2 regions of the Amycolatopsis sp. NPDC034160 genome follow, and region 2 is predicted to be linked to the other one. Evidence: riboswitches for the same ligand, from Rfam matches in the RefSeq annotation. Region 2 holds a riboswitch; the other holds the start of a gene.
The links. Region 2 has a riboswitch for cobalamin ahead of metE (5-methyltetrahydropteroyltriglutamate--homocysteine S-methyltransferase). Riboswitches for the same ligand answer to the same signal wherever they lie in the genome.
Positions count from the first base shown of each region.

Region 1: it holds a riboswitch for cobalamin, as region 2 does, so the genes downstream of both, ACZ54P_RS30055 (peptidase) here and metE (5-methyltetrahydropteroyltriglutamate--homocysteine S-methyltransferase) in region 2, are expected to answer to the same signal.

Region 1 is NZ_JBVISU010000018.1:114,048-130,154, forward strand. Features, by position in the region: gene ACZ54P_RS30045 (flagellar hook-length control protein FliK) at 8-592, opposite strand; gene ACZ54P_RS30050 (hypothetical protein) at 589-3,033, opposite strand; cobalamin riboswitch at 3,116-3,231, opposite strand; cobalamin riboswitch at 3,341-3,467, shown strand; gene ACZ54P_RS30055 (peptidase) at 3,503-4,513, shown strand; gene ACZ54P_RS30060 (LuxR C-terminal-related transcriptional regulator) at 5,044-7,428, opposite strand; gene ACZ54P_RS30065 (QsdR family transcriptional regulator) at 7,503-8,099, opposite strand; gene bdeA (bis(hydroxyethyl) terephthalate hydrolase) at 8,240-9,097, shown strand; gene ACZ54P_RS30075 (ABC transporter ATP-binding protein) at 9,196-9,954, shown strand; gene ACZ54P_RS30080 (ABC transporter ATP-binding protein) at 9,941-10,642, shown strand; gene ACZ54P_RS30085 (branched-chain amino acid ABC transporter permease) at 10,654-11,532, shown strand; gene ACZ54P_RS30090 (branched-chain amino acid ABC transporter permease) at 11,534-12,535, shown strand; gene ACZ54P_RS30095 (ABC transporter substrate-binding protein) at 12,532-13,851, shown strand; gene ACZ54P_RS30100 (ANTAR domain-containing protein) at 14,026-14,763, shown strand; gene ACZ54P_RS30105 (GAF and ANTAR domain-containing protein) at 14,915-15,631, shown strand; gene ACZ54P_RS30110 (GAF and ANTAR domain-containing protein) at 15,675-16,107, shown strand, end outside.
Region 2 is NZ_JBVISU010000025.1:78,236-85,883, reverse strand. Features, by position in the region: gene ACZ54P_RS34640 (ribonucleotide-diphosphate reductase subunit beta) at 1-953, shown strand, start outside; cobalamin riboswitch at 1,074-1,294, shown strand; gene metE (5-methyltetrahydropteroyltriglutamate--homocysteine S-methyltransferase) at 1,396-3,669, shown strand; gene ACZ54P_RS34630 (cytochrome P450) at 3,807-5,252, shown strand; gene ACZ54P_RS34625 (putative bifunctional diguanylate cyclase/phosphodiesterase) at 5,461-7,311, shown strand; gene ACZ54P_RS34620 (peroxiredoxin) at 7,329-7,648, shown strand, end outside.

The DNA of each region.
Region 1 (16,107 bases), on a different contig from region 2:
ATACTCCTCATTGGACGGTGCGAGCCGGGTTCGACGGCGTGACCCCGGGCGGCGGGTTGGTCGAAGAGGACTTGTTCAGCGAGAACGACCAGCCTTCGAAGCCGCCGGGAACGACGGTGCGGTTGAGCGCGCCCTGGCTGCTGTAGGTCCATGCGGAACCGGAACCGTCGGCGTACCAGTAACCCCAGTACGCGACCGGCGACGGGGTGAGCACGCACGCTTCCTTGTAGTTCGGGTTGGTCGAGAGCGGAAGGGTTTCCGTCGCGGCCGGGCGGCCCTCCAGGCGGCAGACGAAACCGAGGCCCCACTTCGCGGTGCCGGCGACGGCGATTCCCGCGTCCTGCAAGGCTTTGATGCCGGTGCGGGCGGTGCCGGGGCTGGCGTTGGGCGAGCAGCGCGTGATCGTCGGCGCGGCGGTGCCGCCGTTGCCGTCCAGTTCCTGGAAGTCGACGACGACGGTGACCCCGGTGCGGGCGTCGGCGCCGGTGCAGACCCCGTTGTAGCCCTTGGCCGGGTCGACCGCCTGCGCGGTCGCGGGTACGGCGATCGTCAGTCCGATGAGGACGGACGTGACGGCGAGCAGTTTTCTCATGACGAGACCCCCTTGGTCTTGATGAATCGGCGAAGCAGGAAAATTAAGGCGATCGCCGCGAGCAGCAGCGATCCGGCCAGTCCGGTCAGGCCCCACATCAGCCAGGACGGCCAGGCGGGCTGAGCGGTGGCTTGCAACTGTGTGCCGGAAGCGGCGTCGGCTTCCGAAAGCGGCAGCCGGAGCGCGGGCGACAACGGCGAATCGGCGGCGGTGAGCCACGACCGGCCCGCGACACCCGGCGCGGCGGCCAGGCTCGTCGCAAAATCGGTGAATCCGCCGTCGGCCTGTACGAGCTTGGCCAGCGAACGCGCGGTGCCGCTCGCGTCCAGCCCCGCCACTTGCCGGGCGGCGGCCACCGAAGCGCTGAGCGCGACGTCCGGTTGCCCCGCCTCGCCGGTCACCAATCCCTCGCCGGTCGGCCGGACGCCGAGCGCCTTCACCGCGGAGACCACGGCCGACACGCGCCGCTCGGACCAGCCGTCCGGTCGTTTCGTGGCGGGTGCGGCGTCGGTGAACGGCCGGGCGGCCAGCGCCGTGACCGCCGAGGCCGTCGCGTCGAGATCGCCGGAGCCGCACTCGATGGTGTCGAGGTGCTTCGGGAACGTGCCGTCGGCGCACTGGCGTGAAAGGAGCAGTTCGACCGCGGCACCGGGATCGGCGGCGGTGGCGAGGAGGGCCCACGTGTGGCGTTCGACCGTCTCGTCCGCGTCGGCGAAGGAACCGGTATCGGTGAATGTGCCGTCCTCGCTACGGAGTTTCACCAGCTCGGCCCGCAACTGAAGCGCGAGGTCGGCCGACTTCGCGAACTCGGCGACGAGCACGAGCTTCGCGAGCGGTTCGGCGTAGGACGCCCCACCTTGTTCATACGGTGCGCCGTGCGCGTAGGCCTGCACGGCTTCCGGCGTGAGCAGGAATCGCGACGCGCGAACGACCGCGTCCGGCTGCTCGTCCAGTGCCCGCAACGCGAGTACGAGATCCGCGGTGGCGTCGTAATCGACGTAGGTCTTGCCGTCCTCGGTGACCTCGACGTGGTCGCCGCCGGTCAGGTGGTTCGCCAGGTAGGCGCCCAGCCGGGCGGCGGGTGTCGCCGCGGACGGCGAGACCACCGTGCCTGGGGCCGCCTTCAGCACGGTGGTCTTCTTCGGTGCCGACGTGCTGTTCTTTTGCGCGCGTGCGGTTTTCGGCTTGGCCATCGGCGGTGTGACGGTGATCGTGGCCGGTTCCGCCACGCTGCTCGCCGGCGGCGGCCCGGCGCCCTTCGCCAGCGCGTAGAACCCGGTCTGCGCCAGCCCGAGCGAGGCCTGGGCGCCGGAGCGGATCCACGTGTCGAGCCCGCTGATCCCGGTGGTGCGCGCGGCTTCGTAAGCCGCCGGATCGTAAGCGATCGCGCCGAGATCGCGGGCGAGGGAGTTCCCGGCGTCGGCCGCGGCGGTCGCCTGCGCGGACTTGAGGAAACGCACCCCGCGGTCCACCGCCGCATCCGCGCCGCCGGCGTCGGCGAGCGCTTGGACGATCAGGCCGGTGCTGTTGGTGTTCGGGGCTTCAGTGCCGACGCCGCCACCCCAGCCGCCGTCCGCGCTTTGGTGCGCGGTGAGCCAGGAGACGGTTCTGGCGATCGGCCCGTCGAGCCCGGTCGCACCCGCCTTCCGCGCGGCCACCAGTGCCGACAGCGCGAGTCCGGTGGCGTCGCCGTCCGGCGAGGACTGGTCGAACGGCTTGCCCTCGTCACAGGTCGAGATCTTGAAGCCACCCGGCTTGACGTGGTCGCCGACCTCGGTCGTCTTGACTTCGCCGAAGAACACGCGGAAGTAGCCCTCGGAACACTGCTGGGTCAGCAGTTTGTCGATGGCGAGCCGATCGTTCTCACCCGCCGCCGCGAGCCCGATGACACCGAGCGCCTGCGCGAACATGTTGGCGTTGTTGGTCACGGCGTCGGCCAGAGCGGGGTCTTTCGAGTAATCGCTGACCCGGCCCTTGTCGGGGCCCTTGCGCATGATCGCGGCCTTGGTCTCGGCGACCATGTCGTGGCCGTCGAAGTTTCGCGGGTCGCGGCCGGAGATCTGGGCGGCGACCAGCGTTTTCGCCACCGCGCCGCCGACGATGACCGCGTCGTACCCGGCACCGGGGACCAACCCGTCCCAGGTGAAGAAGTCGGTGGCGTGTCCCTGGTCGTCGAGGAACTTCACGATCGGTTCGGCGCGCGTCCCTTCGCCCGACGCGTACATCGCGAACAGCACGTCGAGCATCAGCCCGTGGTCGGGCAACGCCCCGCCGTGGGGATCGTCCAGGGTGCCGTCCGGCTTCAGTTTCGTCGCGAGCCAGCGGGAATTCGCCTGCGCCGCGTCACGGTCGCTCGCGGCCGTCGCCGTGCCCGTGAGCAGCGCGGCGACCAGGCCGACGCTGACGGCGAAGGACAAGGCGGCCAGATATCCGCGGCGCATGTACTCCTCCTTTGCGGGCACGAAGGAGGACAGGCGCGGACGCCGCGGTCACCCCTGTTTATCGCGACAGTGGTTCGGACTTCTGGTCGTTCATCCGCCCGTTCGGTATCCCGGCTCGCCCCGGTTAAGGGGCCCACGGTTGCGCGACAGCGCCGGATTTCGACCGGCTTCCCCGTCACGGGCGGCGGTGTTGAGTTGTCGAGCCCGCCGAGGTTAACACCCGATCACCGGCGGCAGGCACCGCTGACCAGGTCGTTGCCAGGATCACATCGCCGCTCGCGCCCGGCGGTACCGCGGGACCCCGCGAGGATGAGACTCTTCGGATCGTCCGATTCAGCGCGGTCGTGGGGGAAGTCCGGTGAGAGTCCGGCGCTGTCCCGCAACGGTATGCCTTCCCGGCGAGCCCGGTCACCCACGTCGCGCGGTGTCACCACCGACTCCTGTCGTGGAAATGCGGGAAAGGGTTCTCATGAGACGTTTGGTCCTCGCCGTCGCCATGCTGTGCGGCATCGGGCTGGTCGCCGCTCCGGCGGCCGCGGCCACCCAGAACAAGGCGGACGCCGCCGCGGGCTGGCTCGCCAGGCAGCTGATCGACGGGGAACGGTTCGAAGCCGACTTCGGCGGCCAGAAGTTCCCCGACCAGGGCCTGACGATCGACGCCGTCTTCGCGTTCGCCGCCGCCGGGGTGTCGGACACGAACGCGGGCAAGGCGATCGCGTGGCTGGCGAAGCCGGAGATCACCACCGGCTACATCGGAAGCGGCAACGAGGCGTACGCGGGCGCGCACGCCAAACTGATGCTCGCCGCGCAGATCCGGGGCGAGAACCCGGCGTCGTTCGGCGGCGCCGACCTGAAGGCGGGGCTGCTCTCGCTGCTCACGCCGTCCGGCCGGTTCTCCGACCGGTCCGGATTCGGTGACTACTCCAACGCTCTTTCGCAGTCGCTCGCGTTGCTCGCGCTAGACCGCACTCCCGGCGGTGCTCCAGCGTCCGCCGTCACCTTCCTCGCGGGCGCGCAATGCGCGGACGGCGGTTTCCCGCAGAACTTCGGCGAGGAGACGTGCACGAGCGACGTCGACGCGACCGCGACGGTCGTGCAGGCGTTGCGCGCCACCGGTGACGCGGTGAACGCCGCCGAAGGCACCGCGTGGCTGGTCACCAAGCAGCACGCGAACGGCGGTTTCGGCTTCGGCACCAACGCGCCCAACGCCAACAGCACCGGCCTCGCCGCCCAAGCGCTGGCGGGTCACCGTCCCGCCGCCGCGGTCAAGGCCCGCGAATTCCTGCGTTCGCTGCAGATCGGCTGCACCGGCGCGGCGGCGGACCGCGGCGCGATCGCCTACGACGCCACCGGCCTGAACCCGTCGACCGCCCCGCGCGCGACCGCGCAGGCGATCCTCGGCCTGGCGAGGGTTCCGTTGAGCGACCTGCACGGCGACGGCCGTCCGCAGGCGCCGGTGCTCGCCTGCCCCCGCGTTTAGTCCTCTAAATGCGGTGAACGCGCAGCCCACCTCCCGCATCTAGAGGACTAAACGCGGCAGGTGGGGCCCGTGCGGCCCTGATTCTGGGAGCCAACCGGGCTTCAGTGTCCACAAAGGACACATAGTGGCGACTGGATGCCCGATTGGCATCACTTTGTCCGATTCCACGCGGGGTCGTGAGTGATAATGAGGGTTAGAAGACCCAAATCACTCACGACCCCACCGCGAAACCGCGCAAACCGCCTGAAACGGGCGTCAAAGTCGCGAGAAGTGTCTCTTATGGACAGTCAAGAGCCGGCTGATCCTCGCCGGGTGTGACGAGGTGGCGACGGTGAAGGAATCGGGACGTCGAGTGTCCCGATTCCTTCACCGTCGATCTCGGCATCCGCTGAACCGTCACCCTCGCGCAGGTCAGGGTAGGGAAGGAGGCCTTCACGGAGACGAGACGGCATGCCTACCCTCGCATTTAGTCCTCTAAATGCGGTGAACGCGCAGCCCACCTCCCGCGTTTAGTCCTCTAAATGCGCGGGTCACGCGTCGGTGACGCGGCGCGCGAGTTCCACGCGTGAGCGCACGCCCAGCGCGGTGAAGATGTTGCGCAGGTGGTGATCGACGGTCCGGTGGCTGATCACCAGCCGCCGCGCGATCTCCTTGTTCGTCTCCCCCGCCGCGACCAGCCGGGTGATGGCGTCTTGCTGCGGGGTGAGCCCAGCGAGCGATCGGTGCGGCGTGGAGACGGTCTCGCCGGTCGCCCGCAGCCCGGCGCGGGCCCGTTCGGCGAACCGGGTCGCGCCGACGCTTTCGAAGCCGCGCAAGGCATCGCGGAACTGATCGCGCGCGTCCCGGGTCCGCCGGTGACGGCGCAGCGACGTGGCATACGCGAAGCGGGTCCTGGCGAGCTCCACCGCACCGCCTGCCCGACGGTGAGCTTCGATGGCCCGCTGAAATTGTTGTTCTCCCACGGCGGGGTCCGTCGCGGTCAGCGCGTGACATCGGTGGCTCAGCGCGAGCCAGCAGGGTTCCGCGCCGGCCAGCGTCCACTGGTCGAACACCGCCAGCGCCGTGAGCGCACGTTCGGGCCGCCCGGCGAGCACGGCGGCTTCGACCAGTTGCGGGGTGGCGAGCACGCGAATCACCGGCTGGTCGCCGGAAACCCCCGACGCGAGGTCTTCGAGCCTGCTCAGCGCGTCGTCCGGCCGGTCGTCCGCGAGGTCGAGGCAGGCGTTCGCCCACGCGGCGACGGCGGCGGGCCTGCCGAGACCGCGTTCGGCGATCCCCTCGGTGGCCTCGTCCAGTTCGGGGGCCCGTTCACCCAGGAGCGCGGCGGCGAGCCCGAGCAGGGTGAGGTGCTCCATCCGCAGGTTGTGCGGCGCGAGCAGGCCCTCACGCGACGCCGCCCGTGCGCACGGGATGCGGTCGAGCGCGATGGCCGAAAGCGAGAGGTAGATCAGCGCCCACGGCAGTTCCGCGTGCCGTCTGCCGAGCCGCGCGCGGCTCACGGCCGCCGCCGCGTACTCGTGGGCTCGTTCGGCGTGTCCACGCGCGAAGGCGGCTTCGGCGGCCCAGACGGCTCCGGCGACGTCGTCGTCGGCCATCCCCCTGCGGACGGCGTCATCCAACGGCTCGACGGCGTCGTCGTGACGGCCCGCGTAGACCGAAGTGAGACCGCTGAAATGCGAGAAGGCCAGCCCCTCTCCGGCGGGGACCGTCCGCGCCAGTTTCCGGTACCCGCTCAGGTCGCCGCCGAGCCGCCGTGCCTCGCCCGCCATCAGGAGTGCCTCGGCCGGATCGGGCAGCAGTTCCGCCGCCGTGCCCAGTTCATGGGTGGCGACCGCGGGATCGCCGTCGCGCAGTTCGATCTCTCCGTGCAGCAACGCCACGGCGCCCGGTTCGGCGTCGACCCGCGACAGCAACAGCCGTGCCCAGCCCGGCCTGCCCGCCTGCCAGGCGGCGTCGGCGGCGGCCAGCAACCTGGTCGCCCGCACCCGTGGGTCGGCGGTCAAGGCGGCGGCGCGTTCGAGCTGACGCGCCGAAGCCGCGTGATCCGCCGCGGGTGCGGCGGCGAGCGCGTCGGCGAGGGGCACGGACGGCGCGTCGGTCGCCATCGCGCGGTGCCAGAGCACCTCCGGCCCTTCACCGTCGGAAGCCAGCCGCGCGTGCGCCGCCCGGCGATCCGCCGGTGACGCCGCCGCGGACCACGTCGCTTGAGTCACCACGCTCGCCGCGGAATCCAGGAAACCGGCCAAGAACCGGACGCGTTCGCCCGAGGGCATCGCGTCCAGCCGGGCCGCGTAACCCGCCAGCCGTTCCCGCAGGACCGGCGACACCGGCTCCCGGCCCGCGGCCTGCGCCGGGGTGAGCTGCGCCGCCAACGCGACCAGGTCCGCCGGGTTCCCGCCGCCCAGTTCGACCAGCTGCGGACGCACCCCGCCGGGCACGCCTCGGTCGCGCAGCAGCAGATCCGCCGCTTCATCGGTCAGCGGGGCCAGTTCCACGCACTCGAACTCGTCGGATCCGGACCGTGACGCGAGCACCATCCCGACCGAGGATCCGGCCAGCCTCCGGGCCGCGAAACCCAACGCCGCCAAGGACTCCGCGTCGACCCATTGCGCGTCGTCCACCCAGCAGATCGCCGGTTCCGGAAGCTCGCTCAGCCGCCGATACGCTTCCTCGCCGCCGGAGACCGCGGCCCCGAAGAGGCGGTGCAGCGCCCCGAACGGCAGCGACCGCTCCGCCCGCATCCCCCGCACGCCGAGCAGGCGGACACCGGACGCGCCACGCAGCTCAGTGAGCAGCGCCGATTTGCCGAGGCCTTCCGCGCCGCGGACCAGCACGGCCTGCCCGGCGACCGACCGCAGCCCACCGAAGAGGTCGTCCCTGCCCCGCAGCGGGTACACGACGTCCCGGACGGGCATCGGCGCCTCCTCGAAATCCCCCTCGATGAAACACCAGGCGCAAGTGTTTCACAAGGTCTTCACGGGAAGGTCTTTCACGGGATCTTGCTCGGCACCCGGCCTTCCACGAGTGCGCCGAGCAGCGTCGACGCCGCGTCGAGATCGGGTGTCCGTGCCGCGAGGACGTCCGAATACAGGAACGCCTCCCCCAGCCGGACGATCGCGTAGCAGAGGCTGTCCAGGCTGACCGCGGGCACGAATCCGCCGTCGTCGACGTCGCGGCGCAGCAGGTCGACGTGCGCCGCGATCACCCTCGGCTGGACCCGCCCGTGCGGGTCGGTGAGCAGCCGGATCGCCAGCACCGGCTCGTCGTCGAGGAAGCGCCGGAACCCGGTGCTCGCCGCCAGTGCCGACCGGTAGTCGCGCATGATCGCGAGACAGCGCAGTTCACCCGCCGCATTGCGCACCACATCGCCCTCTTCGCGCTCCCAGGTGCGCACGGCGGCCGTCAGGGTGCGCTCGGACAGGTAATAGAGGGCATCACCCAGCAGGTCTTCCCGGTTGCCGACGCGACGGAACAGGGTGCTGCGCGAGATGCCAAGGTCTTGGGCGAAGGCGGAGGTGTCGACGCGGAGTCCGCGGTCGATCCACCGCGCCGCCGTGCGGACTATGTCCTCGGCTGAGGGATTCACGATCGCCGATCGTACGGGCGGTGAGCCCGGCGGGCGTGGCCGCGGACGAAGACTGGCGATTTCACCGATGCAGCCCCCGGTGCCCGTTTGCCACAGTCCATCACCACGGACTGTGTTCAATGGCGAACGGAGAGGGCACTATGCGTAATACGACCCGGATCCTTTGTGGACTGGCGACGGTCGCCGCGCTCGCTATCGCTCCAACGGCGCACGCGGCCGACAACCCCTACGAGCGGGGGCCGGCCCCGACGGAAAGCAGCATCGAAGCCTCCCGCGGCTCGTTCGCGGTGTCCGAGGTTTCGGTCTCCCGCGTTTCCGTCACCGGTTTCGGCGGCGGCACCATCTACTACCCGACCAGCACCGCGCAGGGCACCTTCGGCGCTGTCGCCGTCTCGCCGGGCTACACCGCGAGCCAGTCGAGCATCGCGTGGATCGGCCCGCGGCTGGCGTCGCAAGGTTTCGTCGTGTTCACCATCGACACCAACTCGATCTACGACCAGCCCGAGAGCCGGGGCAACCAGCTACTGGCCGCCCTCGACTACCTGACCCAGCGCAGCACCGTCCGCTCGCGCATCGACAACACCCGCCTCGCGGTCGCGGGGCACTCGATGGGCGGCGGCGGCTCGCTCGAGGCGGCACAGGATCGGCCGTCGCTGCAGGCGGCCGTCCCGCTCGCGCCGTGGAACACGCAGAAGTCGTGGTCCTCGCTGCGGGTGCCGACGTTCATCATCGGCGGTGAATCCGACAGCGTCGCACCGGTGTCTTCGCATTCGATCCCGTTCTACACCAGCATTCCCGCCTCGGCGGAGAAGGCGTACATGGAACTGGACAACGCGAGCCACTTCTTCCCGAACACCTCGAACACGACCATGGCCAAGTACACGATCTCGTGGCTGAAGCGGTTCGTGGACAACGACACCCGCTACGAGCAGTTCCTCTGCCCGGCGCCGGACGACCGCACGATCAGCGACTACCGGGACACCTGCCCGCACGCCTGAAAAACGTCAGGTCCCGGCGCGTCCGCGCCGGGACCTGATCTCCATCCCCGTCCCCTTCCGCCGTTGGGAGCTCCTGCGTGACCCTGTCGACCTTCGAGATGTCCGGCGTATCGGTGACCTTCGGCGGTCTCGTCGCGCTGTCCGGCGTCTCCCTGACCGTCGCCCCGGGCCGGGTGCTCGGCGTGATCGGCCCGAACGGGGCGGGTAAGACCACACTGTTCAACGTCGCGTGCGGTTTCGTCCGGCCGGACACCGGCACGCTGACCTGGCGCGGCACGGAACTGCACCGGCTGCGCCCGCATCACCTCGCCGGCCTCGGCATCGCCCGCAGCCTGCAGGAACTCGGCCTGTTCGACCGGATGACGGTGCTGGACAACGTCCTGGTGGGCGCGGACAGGCACGCGAAGGCGGGCTTCTGGTCGTCACTGCTGGGCCTGCCGCGCCGGACGCGGGACGAGAAGGCGCTGACCGAGCGGGCGATGGCGTATCTCGACGACTTCGACATCGCCGACGTCGCCCACCGCTACCCCGCGAGCCTCCCCTACCCGGTCCGCAAACGGGTCGCCCTCGCGCGGGCGCTGGTCGGCGAACCGGATCTGCTGCTGCTCGACGAACCGGCGGGCGGGCTCTCGGCCGCCGAGATCGCCGACGTCGGAAAGCTGGTGCGCGGCTTGACCGAACGCATGTCGGTGATGCTCGTGGAACACCACATGGATCTCGTGATGGGAGTGTGCGACGAGATCGTCGTACTGGACTTCGGCAAGGTGATCGCCCACGGCACGCCTTCGGAGATCCGCGCGAACCCGGCGGTGCAGGCGGCCTACCTCGGCGAGGAGGTGGCCGGTGCTGACCGTTGAGCACCTCTCGGCGAGCTACGGCCCGGTCCGGGCGCTCGACTCCGTGAGCCTGTCCGTCGCGCCCGGCGAGATCACCGCGGTGCTCGGCGCGAACGGCGCCGGCAAAACCACCTTGCTGCGCACCATTTCCGGTCTCGTCCGGCCCTCGGGCGGCCGGGTCACCCTGGCGGGCCGCGACCTGACCGAAGTGTCCACTGAGGACCTTCCCGAGCTCGGGCTGGCGCATGTGCCCGAAGGTCGCGGCGTGCTGGCCGAACTGACCGTCGAGGAGAACCTGCGGCTGGGCTCGCTGGGGGCGCGCTACCGCGCGACGGCGGCCGATCTGCGCCGCGTCTACGACCTGTTCCCGGTGCTCGCCGACCGCAAGAACGGGCTCGCGCACGTCCTTTCCGGCGGGGAACGGCAGATGCTGGTGATCGGCCGCGCGCTGCTGTCCCGGCCGAAGGTGCTCCTGCTGGACGAGCCGTCGCTGGGCCTCGCGCCGCGGATCGTGGCGCAGATCTTCGAGCTGCTGCGCGGTCTCGTCCTCGACGGGCTGGCCGTCGTGCTGGTCGAGCAGAACGCGCGCAGCGCGCTGTCCATCGCCGACCACGGCGTCGTGCTCAACCTCGGCCAGGTCGTCGTCCGGCGGGACGCGGCCGCGCTCGTCTCGGACGACGGCCTGCGGCACGCCTACCTCGGATTCTGAAAGGGAGCTTCGTGCAGCAACTGCTGACCACCGCGCTCACCGGCCTGACGCTCGGCGTGGTCTACGCCGCGTTCGCCCTGGCGCTGGTGCTGATCTGGCGCGCGACGCGGATCGTGAACTTCGCGCAGGCGCCGATGGCGATGATCACCACCTATATCGCGCTGGTGCTGATCGACGCCGGCTGGTCGTACTGGCTCGGTTTCGCCGTCGCTCTGCTTTCGGGACTGGTGCTCGGCGCGGTGGTGGAACGGTTCGTGGTCCGGTTCGTCTCCGGCAAGGCCGAGATCAACGCCGTGATCCTGACGCTCGGGTTGTTCATCGTGCTGCACGCGCTGGCGGCACTGATTTTCGGCTCGCGGTACCGCTCGTTTCCCGCGCCGTTCGGGCTCACCGGTTTCCAGGTCGGTGGCACGACGATCGCGCTCACCGGGTTCGGTGTGTTCACCATCGTCGCCGTCGCGGTGGTGCTGACGGGATTGGTGCTGTTGTTCCGCGGTACCGATCTGGGCCTGCGGATGCGCGCGGCGGCGTTCGACCAGGAGGTGGCGCGGCTGCTCGGCGTGCGGGTCGGGCGGATGCTCACGCTCGGCTGGGCGCTCGCCGCGCTCGCCGGTTCCCTGGCGGGACTGCTGATCGCGGGCGGCGGCCTCGTCCATCCGTCCTATATGGACGGTGTAGTGGTGTACGGGTTCGTCGCGGCGGTACTCGGCGGCCTGGACAGCCCGGTCGGCGCGGTGGTCGGCGGGATCGTGCTGGGCCTGTCACTGAGCCTGGTCAGCGGTTACGTCGGCTCGGAACTGGTGCCGCTCGCCGCGCTGGCGATCCTCATGGTGGTGCTGTTGCTCAAACCCGGCGGCCTGTTCGCCAGTGTCCGGGAACGGAGGGTCTGACGTGCTGCGCAGACATCTGCTCCTCGCGCTCGCCGCGCTGGTCGTCGTGGTGCTCGTCCTGGAGACCACCGGCCCGTTCCTCAACGCGCAGTTGACCGCGATGGCGTACTTCGCGATCGCGGCCGGCGGTCTGACCGTCCTGACGGGACTGAACGGGCAACTGTCACTCGGCCACGGCGCGCTCATGGCGGTCGGCGCTTATGCGACCGCGCTGCTGCTGAAGCCGGCGGCCTTGCCACTGCCCGTGATCCTCCTCCTCGCGGTGGTGGTCACCCTGGCCGTCGGCGCGCTGGTCGGCGTCGCCGCGGCCCGGTTGCACGGACCGTATCTCGCCGGTGCCACGCTCGCGCTCGCCGTCGCCGTGCCCGGGATCCCCTTGTTCTTCGGCGAAACACTCGGTGGCGACCAAGGACTCTCCGTCCGGATGCCGGAGATCCCCGCCTGGCTGGCGGACGCCGTGTTCTTCGTCACCGGCCAGGACCTCACGCCGATCCGGTACCTCGCCTACCTTTCCTGGCTCGCCGTGATCATCGTGTTCGTCCTGCTGGCGAATCTCTCCCGCAGCCGCGTCGGCCGCAACTGGCGGGCGGTGCGCGACGAGGACGTCGCCGCCGAACTGGCCGGGATCGACCTCGGCCGCACCCGGGTGGGCGCCTTCGTGGTCAGCGCGGGCTGCGCGGGGCTCGCCGGGGCGCTGATGGCGTTGTCGGCGCGGCTCGCGGCGCCGAGCGGGTTCGCGCTGACGTTGTCGCTGTCGCTGGTGTCCGCCGTGGTGCTCGGCGGTCTGGGGACGCTCACCGGCGCGCTCGCGGGGGCGGCGCTCTTGACGTTCCTGCCGCCGCTGGTGACCGGCACGGGAACGGACCTCGGCCTGTCCGACGTCCAGGCCGCGCATCTGGCGCCGTTGATCTACGGCCTGGTCACCGTCCTGATCGTGCTGCTCGCACCGGCCGGCCTCACCGGCGGGCTGCGGAAACTCATCAACCGGAGGCGAAGTACATGAAACGCTGGTACCAGGCCGTGGCCGTGCTCCTGGCCGTCACGGTCACCGCCGCTTGCGGGGCGGGCGGCAGACCCGAGGGCGAACAGAAGGGCTCGACCGTCGGCGTCACCGACACCACCATCAAGATCGGCGCCCATTTCCCGCTGACCGGCGTCGCCGCGCCGGGCTACAGCGAGATCCCGAGTGGCCACCAGGCCTACTACGACTACGTGAACGCGAACGGCGGGATCAACGGCCGCAAGATCGAGTTCGTCGTCAAGGACGACGGGTACAACCCGACGAACACCAGCGCGGTCACCAACGAACTGGTGCTCAAGGACGAGATCTTCGCGATGGTCGGCGGTCTCGGCACACCGACGCACAGCGCCGTCGTCGACTTCCTGAACAACTCGAAGGTCCCGGACCTGTTCGTGTCGTCAGGATCGCTGCGGTGGGGCGACGACCCCAAGAAGGCGCCGTTCACCTTCGGCTGGCAGCCGGACTACGAGATCGAAGGCAAGATCATCGGCGACTGGGTCCGGAAGAACCTGCCGAACGCCAAGGTCGGCCTGTTCGTCCAGGACGACGACTTCGGCCGCGACGGCGAGAAGGGCGCGCGCCGCTACCTCGACAAGCAGATCGTGGAGGTCGCGAAATACTCGCCGGGCAACACCGACATCGCACCGCAGATCGCGAAGCTCAAGGCAGCGGGCGTGGATCTGGTGCTGGGCTTCAATGTCCCGTCCTACACCGCGCTGTCGCAGCTGGCGTCGTTGAAGATCGGTTTCAAGCCGAAGTGGTTCTACAGCAACGTCGGCTCCGACCCGGCACTGGTCGGTTCCCTGCTCGCGCGGTTCTCCGAAGGCAAGGTGACCAACGGCGCGTCGCTCATCGACGGCGTCCTCACCACCGAGTACCTGCCGGGCGTCGACGCTCCCGGCAACGCGTGGACCAAGCTGTGGCAGAAGGTCTGGGGCGCGCACGGCAAGGGCGGCGACCTGACGAACTACCGGATCTACGGGATGGCGCAGGCGTACACCTTCGTCCAGGCGTTGCAGGCGGCCGGACGGGACCTGACCCGCGAGCGGGTCGTCGAGGCGATCCAGCAGTCCGGCAAGACGTTCGAAGGTCCGGGCCTGGCGCCGTTCCGCTACACCGCGGACAGCCACATGGGCATCTCCGGCATGTCGGTGGTCGAACTCCAGGGCGGTGTCGGCAAGGACCTGACGCCGGTTCTCGTGACGGACATCGGTGACGCCCCGATCGAGGCGAACGACTCGGCGGCCAACGATTCGCCGCCGCCGAACGGGATTCCGGAGGCGAAGGCGGGTAAGTAACCGAGAGGGCGCCGACCGTACTCCGGTCGGCGCCTTTTCGCGCGCACCCTTGATCAACTTTTGCCGCCCGATTCTCGCCAGGGTAAAATCGGCCCATCCGTTGGGCCTCAGCGGTTTCTCAGGCGTGCCGGAGGGCCGCCAGCTTGCTGTCGCCGGAGGAAGGAGTAGCCCGCGATGGCGCGCCGCGTACCCTTCGCCGATCATCTGGACACACTCGCCACTACGGTGGCCGCACTGACCAGCGCGCTGGAAAACGAATCGGACGAGACGGTGGTCCTGAACTCCGTCTGCGCCGAGGCGGTGGGGATGATACCGGAGGCCGACATGGCCAGTATCACGGTCATCCGCGGCGAGGAGGCCGAAACGGCCGCGGGGACGGACCCTCGCGCGTTCGCCGTCGACCGCGTCCAGTACGACCTCGGCGACGGTCCCTGCCTGCGCGCCGCGCGCACCGGCCGGATCGTCCGGCTCTCCGTGGAGAACGATCGTGAGGCATGGCCGCGCTTCATCGCCTCCGCTGAGGAAGCCGGTGTCGGCAGCTACCTCTCCGCTCCTCTCGATGTCGACGAGAACCTGACCGGGGCCTTGAACCTCTTCGGCTTCGGCAGCGAAGGTTTCGAGGACGACGACTCGCACCTGCTCCGGCTCTACACCACGGTCGTCGCTTTCGGACTGAGGACCAGGCGCAAGTACCAGGACGCGCACACCGTCACCCGCCAGCTCGAGTCCGCCATCCACAGCCGGGCGGTGATCGAACAGGCCAAGGGCATCCTGATGGCGGCGCACCGGATCACCGCGGAAGAAGCCTTCCAGCGCCTCATCACCGAGTCCCAGCACACCAACACGAAACTCCACGACGTCGCGGTCAGGTTCGTCCGGGACACCTCCGCCGGTGGCTCCCGGTTCCGTTGACAACGGCCCGTGACGACACTGGATGACCCGCACCGTACGCGATGGCGAAGGCCGAATTCGCTCGTGAGTGCGACAGGGTGAGCCCGGTGCGCGATGATGGGACCTCGAGGCAGTGATTACGACCGGGTTCTCATCACGGAGGTTGCGGGCGGTGGACGGTCGGCGCCAGGAACGGCTGTGGCGACTCGTCACCGAACGGGTCTCTGACCGGGGCTCCGGAGATGGCTGGGTCGGTGTGGTCTGCACAATCGCCGTCGAAGTACTCACCATCGACGGTGCCGCGATCTCCCTGCGCGTGCGCGATCACGAGCAGGAGCTGATCGCCGCGGACGGCTATTGGGCGGCCTCGCTGGAGGAACTGCAGTACACCGTCGGTGAAGGTCCCGGTGCCGAAGCCTACGCATCCGGTGGCCCCGTGCTGGTCAGCGACCTCACTGTCGACGAACAACGCTGGCCGGGCTTCGCGGACGCCGCCGCCGAGTACGGCCTCCACGCGGCGTTCGCCTTCCCCCTGCAGGTCGGTGCGATCCTGCTGGGCACGCTGGACCTCTATCGTCGCGCGCCCGGTCCGTTGCCCACGGAGGAACTGAGAGACGGCCTCGCACTGGCCTCTCTCGCGACGACCGCGTTGCTGACCGACAGCGGCGGTAAGGGGCACCGGTACGCGCGATGGGCACAGCCCGACGTCGTCGGCTACTACGACGAAGTGAACGTGGCGACCGGGATGCTCGCCACCGAACTGAAGATCAGCCTCGAAGACGCCCTGCTGCGGCTCCGTGCCCACGCCTTCAGCAATCGGCGCCCGGTGACCGAGGTCGCCAAGGCGGTGCTCGACCGCCAGCTGCGGTTCGACTCGACCCAAGAATGAGAGCCGACCGGCCGCCGTCACTCCGTGGCCGTATGCTGACGGGGTGAACAGCCCGGCCACGGACCAGTTCGGCGACACGGTCGCGGAGATCACTGCTTTGCTGGTGGCCCGTCATGACGGGCTCACCGTGTCGCGAGCCGTCGTCGACGCCTGCGTCGGTGGCCTCGGCGTGGAAGCCGCCGGAATACTGGTGCGTGATCCTGGCGGCGGCTTCGAGGTTCTCTGTTCCTCCGACGAACGCTCCCGGTTCACCGAACTGATGCAGGCCCTCGTCCGCGAAGGGCCTTGCCTCGCTTGCATCGGCGAGAACGCCGTCGTCAGCAGTTCCGATTTCGCAACCGAATCCCGGTGGCCGAAGTTCACGACCGCCGCGATGGGCGAAGGATTCCACGCGGCGCACGCGTTTCCGCTCCGCTTGACCGACCACGCCATCGGCGGGCTCAATCTCTTCCACTCCGCACCGGCCACCCTGTCTT
Region 2 (7,648 bases):
CGATGAAGTACACCTGGGCGTGGGAGAAGTACCTCGCCGGCTGCAACAACCACTGGATGCCGACCGAGGTCGCCATGCAGGCCGACATCGCGCTGTGGAAGTCGCCCGACGGCCTCACCGAGGACGAGCGCACCATGCTCAAGCGCAACCTCGGCTTCTTCGCCACCGCGGAGTCGCTGGTGGCCAACAACATCGTGCTCGCGGTGTACCGGCAGATCACCAACCCCGAGTGCCGCCAGTACCTGCTGCGCCAGGCGTTCGAGGAGGCCGTGCACACGCACACCTTCCAGTACATCTGCGAGAGCCTCGGCCTGGTCGAGGGCGAGCTGTTCAACATGTACCGCGAGGTCCCGTCCATCTCGGACAAGGACGCGTGGGCGCTGAAGTACACGCAGAACCTGGAGAACCCGGACTTCGAGACCGGCACCCCGGAAGCCGACCAGAACTTCCTGCGGGACCTGGTCGCGTTCTACGTGATCTTCGAAGGCATGTGGTTCTACACCGGCTTCGCGCAGATCCTCTCGCTCGGCCGCCGGAACAAGATGATCGGAATCGCCGAGCAGTACCAGTACATCCTGCGCGACGAGTCGATCCACCTGAACTTCGGCATCGACTGCATCAACCAGATCAAGATCGAGAACCCGCACCTGTGGACCGAGGAGTTCCAGGCGGAGATCCGGACGATGCTGACCGAGGCGTGCGAACTCGAGGTCGCCTACGCCCGCGACACCATGCCGCGCGGCATGCTCGGGCTCTCGGCCGAACTGATCGAGCAGTACATGCACTTCATCACCGACCGGCGGGCGCAGCAGATCGGCCTCGCGCCGATCTTCGGCGAGACGGAGAACCCGTTCCCGTGGATGTCGGAGGCGATGGACCTCAAGAAGGAGAAGAACTTCTTCGAGACCCGCGTCATCGAGTACCAGTCCGGTGGCGCCCTCGACTGGGACTGATCACCTGAGCTGACGAAACGGCCCGCCCCGCGCACTCGCGCCGGGCGGGCCTTTTCACGAGCCTCGTGAGTGGTAATGACGGTTAGAACCATCACTACCACTCACGAGCCTCGGCTGAGTACGCTGCAGAGTGCTACTGGTTCGACCGGCCTCCCAGGCCGGTCGAGGTAACAGGGAACCCGGTGTGAATCCGGGACTGCCCCGCAGCGGTATGTGGGAACGAAAGCCGTCACCGTGCGAGACACGGTAAAGCACTGGGCAAGGCGCCCGGGAAGCGACGGCCGGTAGGAGCGAGTGCGTCGCCCACGAGTCCGAAGACCTGCCCGTGGTACGCGCGCCGACGGCGTGCGTGAGTCCGGGCCTCGTGGGATGGGCACGACCGAACTGCGGTCACTCCTGCGCGCGCTTCGGGCTCTGACGACAAGCTCGCGAGGAGAGAGCTGTGACCGAAATCGGCACCACTGTGCTGGGCTACCCCCGGATCGGACCGGACCGGGAACTCAAACGGGCGCTCGAACGCTACTGGGCAGGCAAGAGCGACGAGGCAGCGCTCCTGGAGACCGGCCGTGCGCTGCGCACCCGGACCTGGCGAGAGCTCAAGGACGCCGGACTGGATTCCGTCCCCTCCAACACGTTCTCGCACTACGATCAGGTGCTCGACACCGCCGAGCTGTTCGGCGCGCTGCCGGAGCGCTTCACGAAGCTCGGCCTTTCGCCGCTCGACACCTACTTCGCCGCCGCGCGCGGGGTGCAGGACGCGCCGGCGATGGAGATGACGAAGTGGTTCGACACCAACTATCACTACATCGTCCCCGAGCTCGGGCCTGACACGACGTTCGCGCTCAGCGGCACCAAGCCGCTCGACGAGTACCGTGAGTCCCGCGCGATCGGCGTCGAAACGCGACCGGTGCTGGTGGGCCCGGTGACGTTCCTGCTGCTCGCCAAGCCCGCCGAGAATGCTCCGGAAGGCTTCCGGCCACTGGAATTGCTCGACAATCTCCTCGACGCCTATGTCGAACTGCTGCGGCGCCTGCATGACGAAGGCGTCGAGTGGGTTCAGTTCGATGAACCCGCCTTCGCGGCAGACCGCACCGAGCAGGAACTCAACGCGCTCATCCGTGCCTACCATCGGCTCGCGAAGGCGACCGCGCGGCCGAAGATCCTGGTCGCCGGGTACTTCGGCGGTCTTGGCCGCGGGCTGGGCGTGCTCGCCCGTTCACCGATCGACGCGGTCGCCGTCGATCTCGTCAGCGACGAATCCTTTGTGGACGCGGTCGCGGCCGAGCCCGCCTTGCGCGACAAGGAAGTCCTCGCCGGTGTCGTGGACGGGCGCAACGTCTGGCGCACCGACCCCACTCGTGCGCTCAGCCGGGCGGCGAGGCTGCTCGGAACCGCGAGGTCGGTCAGCGTCTCGACGTCGTGCTCGCTGCTGCACGTGCCTTACGACGTCGAACGCGAGGACGGGCTCCACCCGCGTCTCAAGGGTTGGCTCGCCTTCGCCAAGCAAAAGGTCGACGAGGTCGTCCTGCTCGGCCGGGCGCTCAAGGAAGAAGGCGTCGACCTCTCGGCGGCCCGTGCCGCGGCGGCCGACCGGGCGTCCGCGACCGAACTGGTCGACGCCGGGGTCCGCGCCCGGCTGGAATCGCTGCGCCCGGAGGACACCGTCCGCTCCCCCTACGCGCGACGCGCGGCGGCGCAGCAGGCAGCGCTGAATCTCCCGCCGTTGCCCAGCACCACGATCGGCTCGTTCCCGCAGACCACCGACGTCCGTAAGGCACGCGCCGCGCACAAGGCCGGCGCACTGGACGACGCGGGCTACGAGACCGCGATGAAAGCGGAGATCGAACGCGTCGTCCGATTGCAGGAGGACCTCGGCCTGGACGTGCTGGTGCACGGCGAACCCGAGCGCAACGACATGGTCCAGTACTTCGCCGAACGGCTGGCCGGATTCGCCGCCACCGACTTCGGCTGGGTGCAGTCCTATGGCTCGCGCTGTGTCCGGCCGCCGATCCTGTACGGCGACGTCTCGCGGCCCGAACCGATGACAGTCGAGTGGGCCCGCTACGCGCAGAGTCTGACCGCGAAGCCGGTCAAGGGGATGCTGACCGGGCCGGTGACGATCCTGGCGTGGTCGTTCGTCCGCGACGACCAGCCGCTGGGCGAGACCGCCCGCCAGGTCTCGTTGGCCATCCGCGACGAGGTCCACGACCTGCAGGCGGCGGGGATCCGCGTCATCCAGGTGGATGAGCCCGCGCTGCGGGAACTGCTCCCGTTGTGCGCCGCGGCGCACGAGGCGTACTTCGCCTGGGCGATCTCGTCGTTCCGGCTGGCGACGTCCGGGATCGACGACGCGACCCAGATCCACACGCATATGTGTTACTCGGAGTTCGGCGAGGTGCTCACCGCGATCGACGCGCTCGACGCCGACGTCACCAGTATCGAGGCCGCCCGGTCGAAGATGGAGGTCGTCACCGATCTCGGCGCGGCGGGCTTCGGCCGTGGCGTCGGGCCGGGTGTGTACGACATCCACTCGCCACGCGTTCCGGACGTCGACGAGGTCAGCGGGCTGCTGCGGACCGCCGTCGGCGCCGTGCCCGCCGAGCGGATCTGGGTCAACCCGGACTGCGGCCTGAAGACCCGCGGTTACGCCGAGGTCGAGCCCGCCCTGCGGAACCTGGTCGCCGCGGCCCACAGGGTCCGCGCCGAACTGGCCTGACCGTTCCGTGAAGGCCTCCTTCCCTACTCTGAAGGTAGGGAAGGAGGCCTTCACGTCCTTCCGCCGGGGTATTGTCAGGACGTCAATAAGGGTGCGATGGTGGAGCGGTAACCGATCTCGACGGGGAGATGGCCACCATGGCGAACACGGTCGAAAAGGTCACCGGGGCACTGCGCGAACGGGTCCCGCCGCTCACCTCGATCCCCCTGCCGCGGTCGGTCGACCAGCGCTGGCTCGGCGCGACCTGGCCGGTCCGCGAACTCGCGCCCGCCCCGCCGGGCCTCAAACCCGTCCTCGGCGACGAGGGCCCGCCCGTCATCGGGCACGCGCTGGACTTCATGCGCTTCGGCATCGAGTTCGGCCTCAAGCGCTACGAGACCTACGGTCCGGTGTCGTGGATGGGCGCCTTCGGCCGCCGCATCGTCGCGCTCTCCGGCCCCGAGGCCACGCAGATCGCGTTGGTGAACAAGGACAAGGCCTTCTCGCAGGAGGGCTGGAAGTTCTTCATCGAGCAGTTCTTCGACCGCGGCCTGATGCTGCTCGACTTCGGCGAACACCATCTGCACCGCCGGATCATGCAGGCGGCGTTCACCCGGCAACGGCTCACCGGCTACGTCGACCAGATGGGACCGGCGCTGCGCGAAGGCGTCGCGGCCTGGGCGGACCGGCCCAATCCGCGGATCTACTGGTCCCTCAAGCAACTCACGCTCGACGTCGCGACGCGCGTGTTCATGGGTATGCGCTCCGGCGACGACGCGGCCGCGATCAACCGCGCGTTCGTGAACTCCGTGCGCGCGGGCACGGCCATCGTGCGCTTCCCCGTTCCCGGCGGTCGCTGGGCGGCGGGCTTGCACGGGCGCAAGGTACTCGAACGCTACTTTTCGGCGAACCTGCCCGCGAAACGGCGAAGCGACGGCGACGACCTGTTCACCGCGTTGTGTCACGCCACCACCGAAGACGGTGATCGTTTCACCGACGCCGACGTCGTCAACCACATGATCTTCCTGATGATGGCGGCGCACGACACCTCGACCATCACCAGTGCCGCCGCCGTCTACCACCTCGCCAAGAACCCCGGATGGCAGGAACGCGCGCGCCAGGAGTCCCTCGCGCTCGGCGACGGCGTGCCGGACATCGAGGCGCTGGAGACGTTGACGACGCTGGATCTGGTCATCAAGGAATCGCTGCGCCTGATCGCCCCGGTACCTTCCCTGGCCAGGAAAACCGTGAAGGACACCGAAGTTCTCGGCCATTTCATTCCGGAAGGGACACTGGTCGGGGTTTCCCCCACCGTCAACCATTTCGCGCCGGAGCACTGGACCGACCCGATGCGCTTCGACCCTGACCGTTTCAGCGAACAGCGGCGTGAAGACAAGTCGCACCGTTACGCGTGGATGCCGTTCGGCGGCGGCGCCCACAAGTGCGTCGGGCTGCATTTCGGGACGTTCGAAGTGAAGGCGCTGCTGCACGAAATGCTGCGCGCGTATCGCTGGTCGGTCCCCGAGGACTACACCGCTCGCTGGGACTACGTCTCTCTACCGGTGCCCGCGGACGGTCTGCCGATCCGGCTGACGGCACGCTGAATCCCGACCGAAGGGACACCACTATCGAGTACTCTTGGTAACTTCCGGTCACCACTCGTGTAGTAGGCATCACCCTTTCAGCCGGTAGACACCCCGGATCGCGCGTGATGCCGTGGCACTACTCCCGGTCGGCTCATACCTAGTGTGGGTCCCTGAGCCCGGACACCCTGTCTGAGCTGGCCATAAACCGCGCATGAAGAGGTGAAGTGTGCCTGAGCCTGGTGCCGCGCCAGGGTTGGTGGACGTCGCTCGGAGATGGGCCGCGACGCTCGCTGACACTAAAGGAGTATCGCTTCCCCAAGAGCAACTCGAACAGCTGTTGCTCGGCGTCGCGCAGGACGCCGTCCGGACCGAGCCCGACCACAAGCCTGCTGTGCAGCGTTTCTCCAAGCTCTATTCCGCCTCGCCCATCGGGATCGCGCTTGCCGACTCCGACGGCGAGATCGTCGAGGCGAACGACGCGCTCGGCAAACTCCTCGGCTACCCTCCCTCAGCGCTGCGCGGGCGGAACATCGCCGATCTCGGCTCGGCCGACCACGACATCGCCCGGCTGCGGAACGGGCTCTCGCAGCTGATGAAGTTCGGCAGGCCGACCCAGCAGGAACGCCTGCTGCTGGACCACGGCGAGGAAGGCTCGCTCTGGGCCGACGTGACCCTGACCGACCTGCCCGGTGACCGGCCCGGCTCGACCTACCCGGTGCTGATGGTCGCCGACGCCAATGAGATCCACCTGTTGCAGGAACGGCTGGTGCACCAGAACGTGCACGACCCGCTGACCGGCCTGCCGAACGCCACCGCGTTCGACAACGCCCTCGAAACCGCGCTGGCCGGTTCCGGCGGCGAACAGGTCGCGCTCGTCTACCTCGACGTCGACGGCTTCAAGGTGATCAACGACGGGCTCGGCGCCGGGGTCGGCGACCAGGTGCTGCGCGGGGTCGCGACCAAGCTCAAGTCCGTGTTCACCGGCAGGCACAACGGTTCCGTCGCCCGGCTGTCCGGTGACGGGTTCGCCGTCCTGCTGCGCGGCGAGTTCACCTCGCCCCAGGTGATCGCGCTGGTCGAACAGGCGCTGGAGGAACTGGCCGAGCCGATCTACCTCGGCGGGCACGGCATCGGGGTCAGCGCGAGCGCCGGCATCGTCGTCCGCCCGGTCGCCGACGGCGGTCCGGAGGATCTGCTCCGCGCGGCGGAGATCGCCCTGCACCGCGCCAAAGAAGCGGGCAAGGCGCAGTGGATGCTGTTCGACCCGGAACTCGACGCCCGCGACCGTGGCCGCTACCAGCTCGGCGCGGTCATCGCGGGCGCGCTGGAGAACGGTGAGTTCTCGCTGATCTACCAGCCGACGGTGAAGCTCGCGAATCCGGATCAGCTGGCCGCGGTCAACGCCGGGCTGCGCTGGAACCACCCGGAGAAAGGCGAACTGGACTCCGACGAGTTCTATCCGCTGGCGCAGATCACCGGGATGACCATCCCGCTCGGCCGATGGCTGCTCGCCGAGTCACTCGCCGCCACCGCACGCTGGCGGAGCCGGTTCGGCGAGGCCGCGCCGGACGTCTGCGTACGGCTGCCGAACCGGCTGGCCATCGACCCCGATCTGGTGCTGCTGGTCAAGGAACAGCTCGACCGCCACCACCTTCCCGCGCAGGCGCTGCGGCTCTGCACGGACCGCGAATCCGTCCTCGACCCGCGCTGCGGAGAGGTGCTGGACTCCTTCGCCGTCCTGGCCGAGCTGGGTGCCCAGCTGGTGCTGACCATCTCCGGTTCGGCCGATCTGGAACTGATCCCGCAACACCGGCTGCCCGTCCGCCACGTGATCCTCTCCGGCGCGGTGGTCGACGCGCTGGCCGAGCGCGAAGACGAGGCCGACGTGCGGCATCTGTGCCAGCTGGTCGCCCGCGCCAAGGAGCTGAAGCTGCGCATCGGCGCGGAAGGCGTCCGCAGTCACGAACAGGCCGAGCGGCTGCGACGGCACGGCGTGCTCGCGGCGCGTGGTCCGTTCGTCGCCGACTCCGCCACCGGGGACGAGGTCGACGAGCTGATCGAACGCCACGCCCACTGACGTGACAGGATCCAGGCATGGACCAAGGTGACATCGCCCCGGACTTCACCCTTCCCGACGACAAGGGCGAGGAGCGCACCCTCTCGGACTTCCTCTCGTCCGGCCCGGTGGTGCTGTTCTTCTACCCCGCCGCGATGACCAGCGGCTGCACCGCGGAAAGCTGCCACTTCCGCGATCTCGCCGCGGAATTCGCCGAGGTGGGCGCGCACCGCGTCGGCATCAGCCCGGACGCCGTCGCCAAACAGCAGGAGTTCTCGGCCAAGCACGGCTTCGACTATCCACTGCTGTCCGATGTGGACGGTGTGGTGGCCAGGCAGTTCGGTGTCTGGCGCAAATT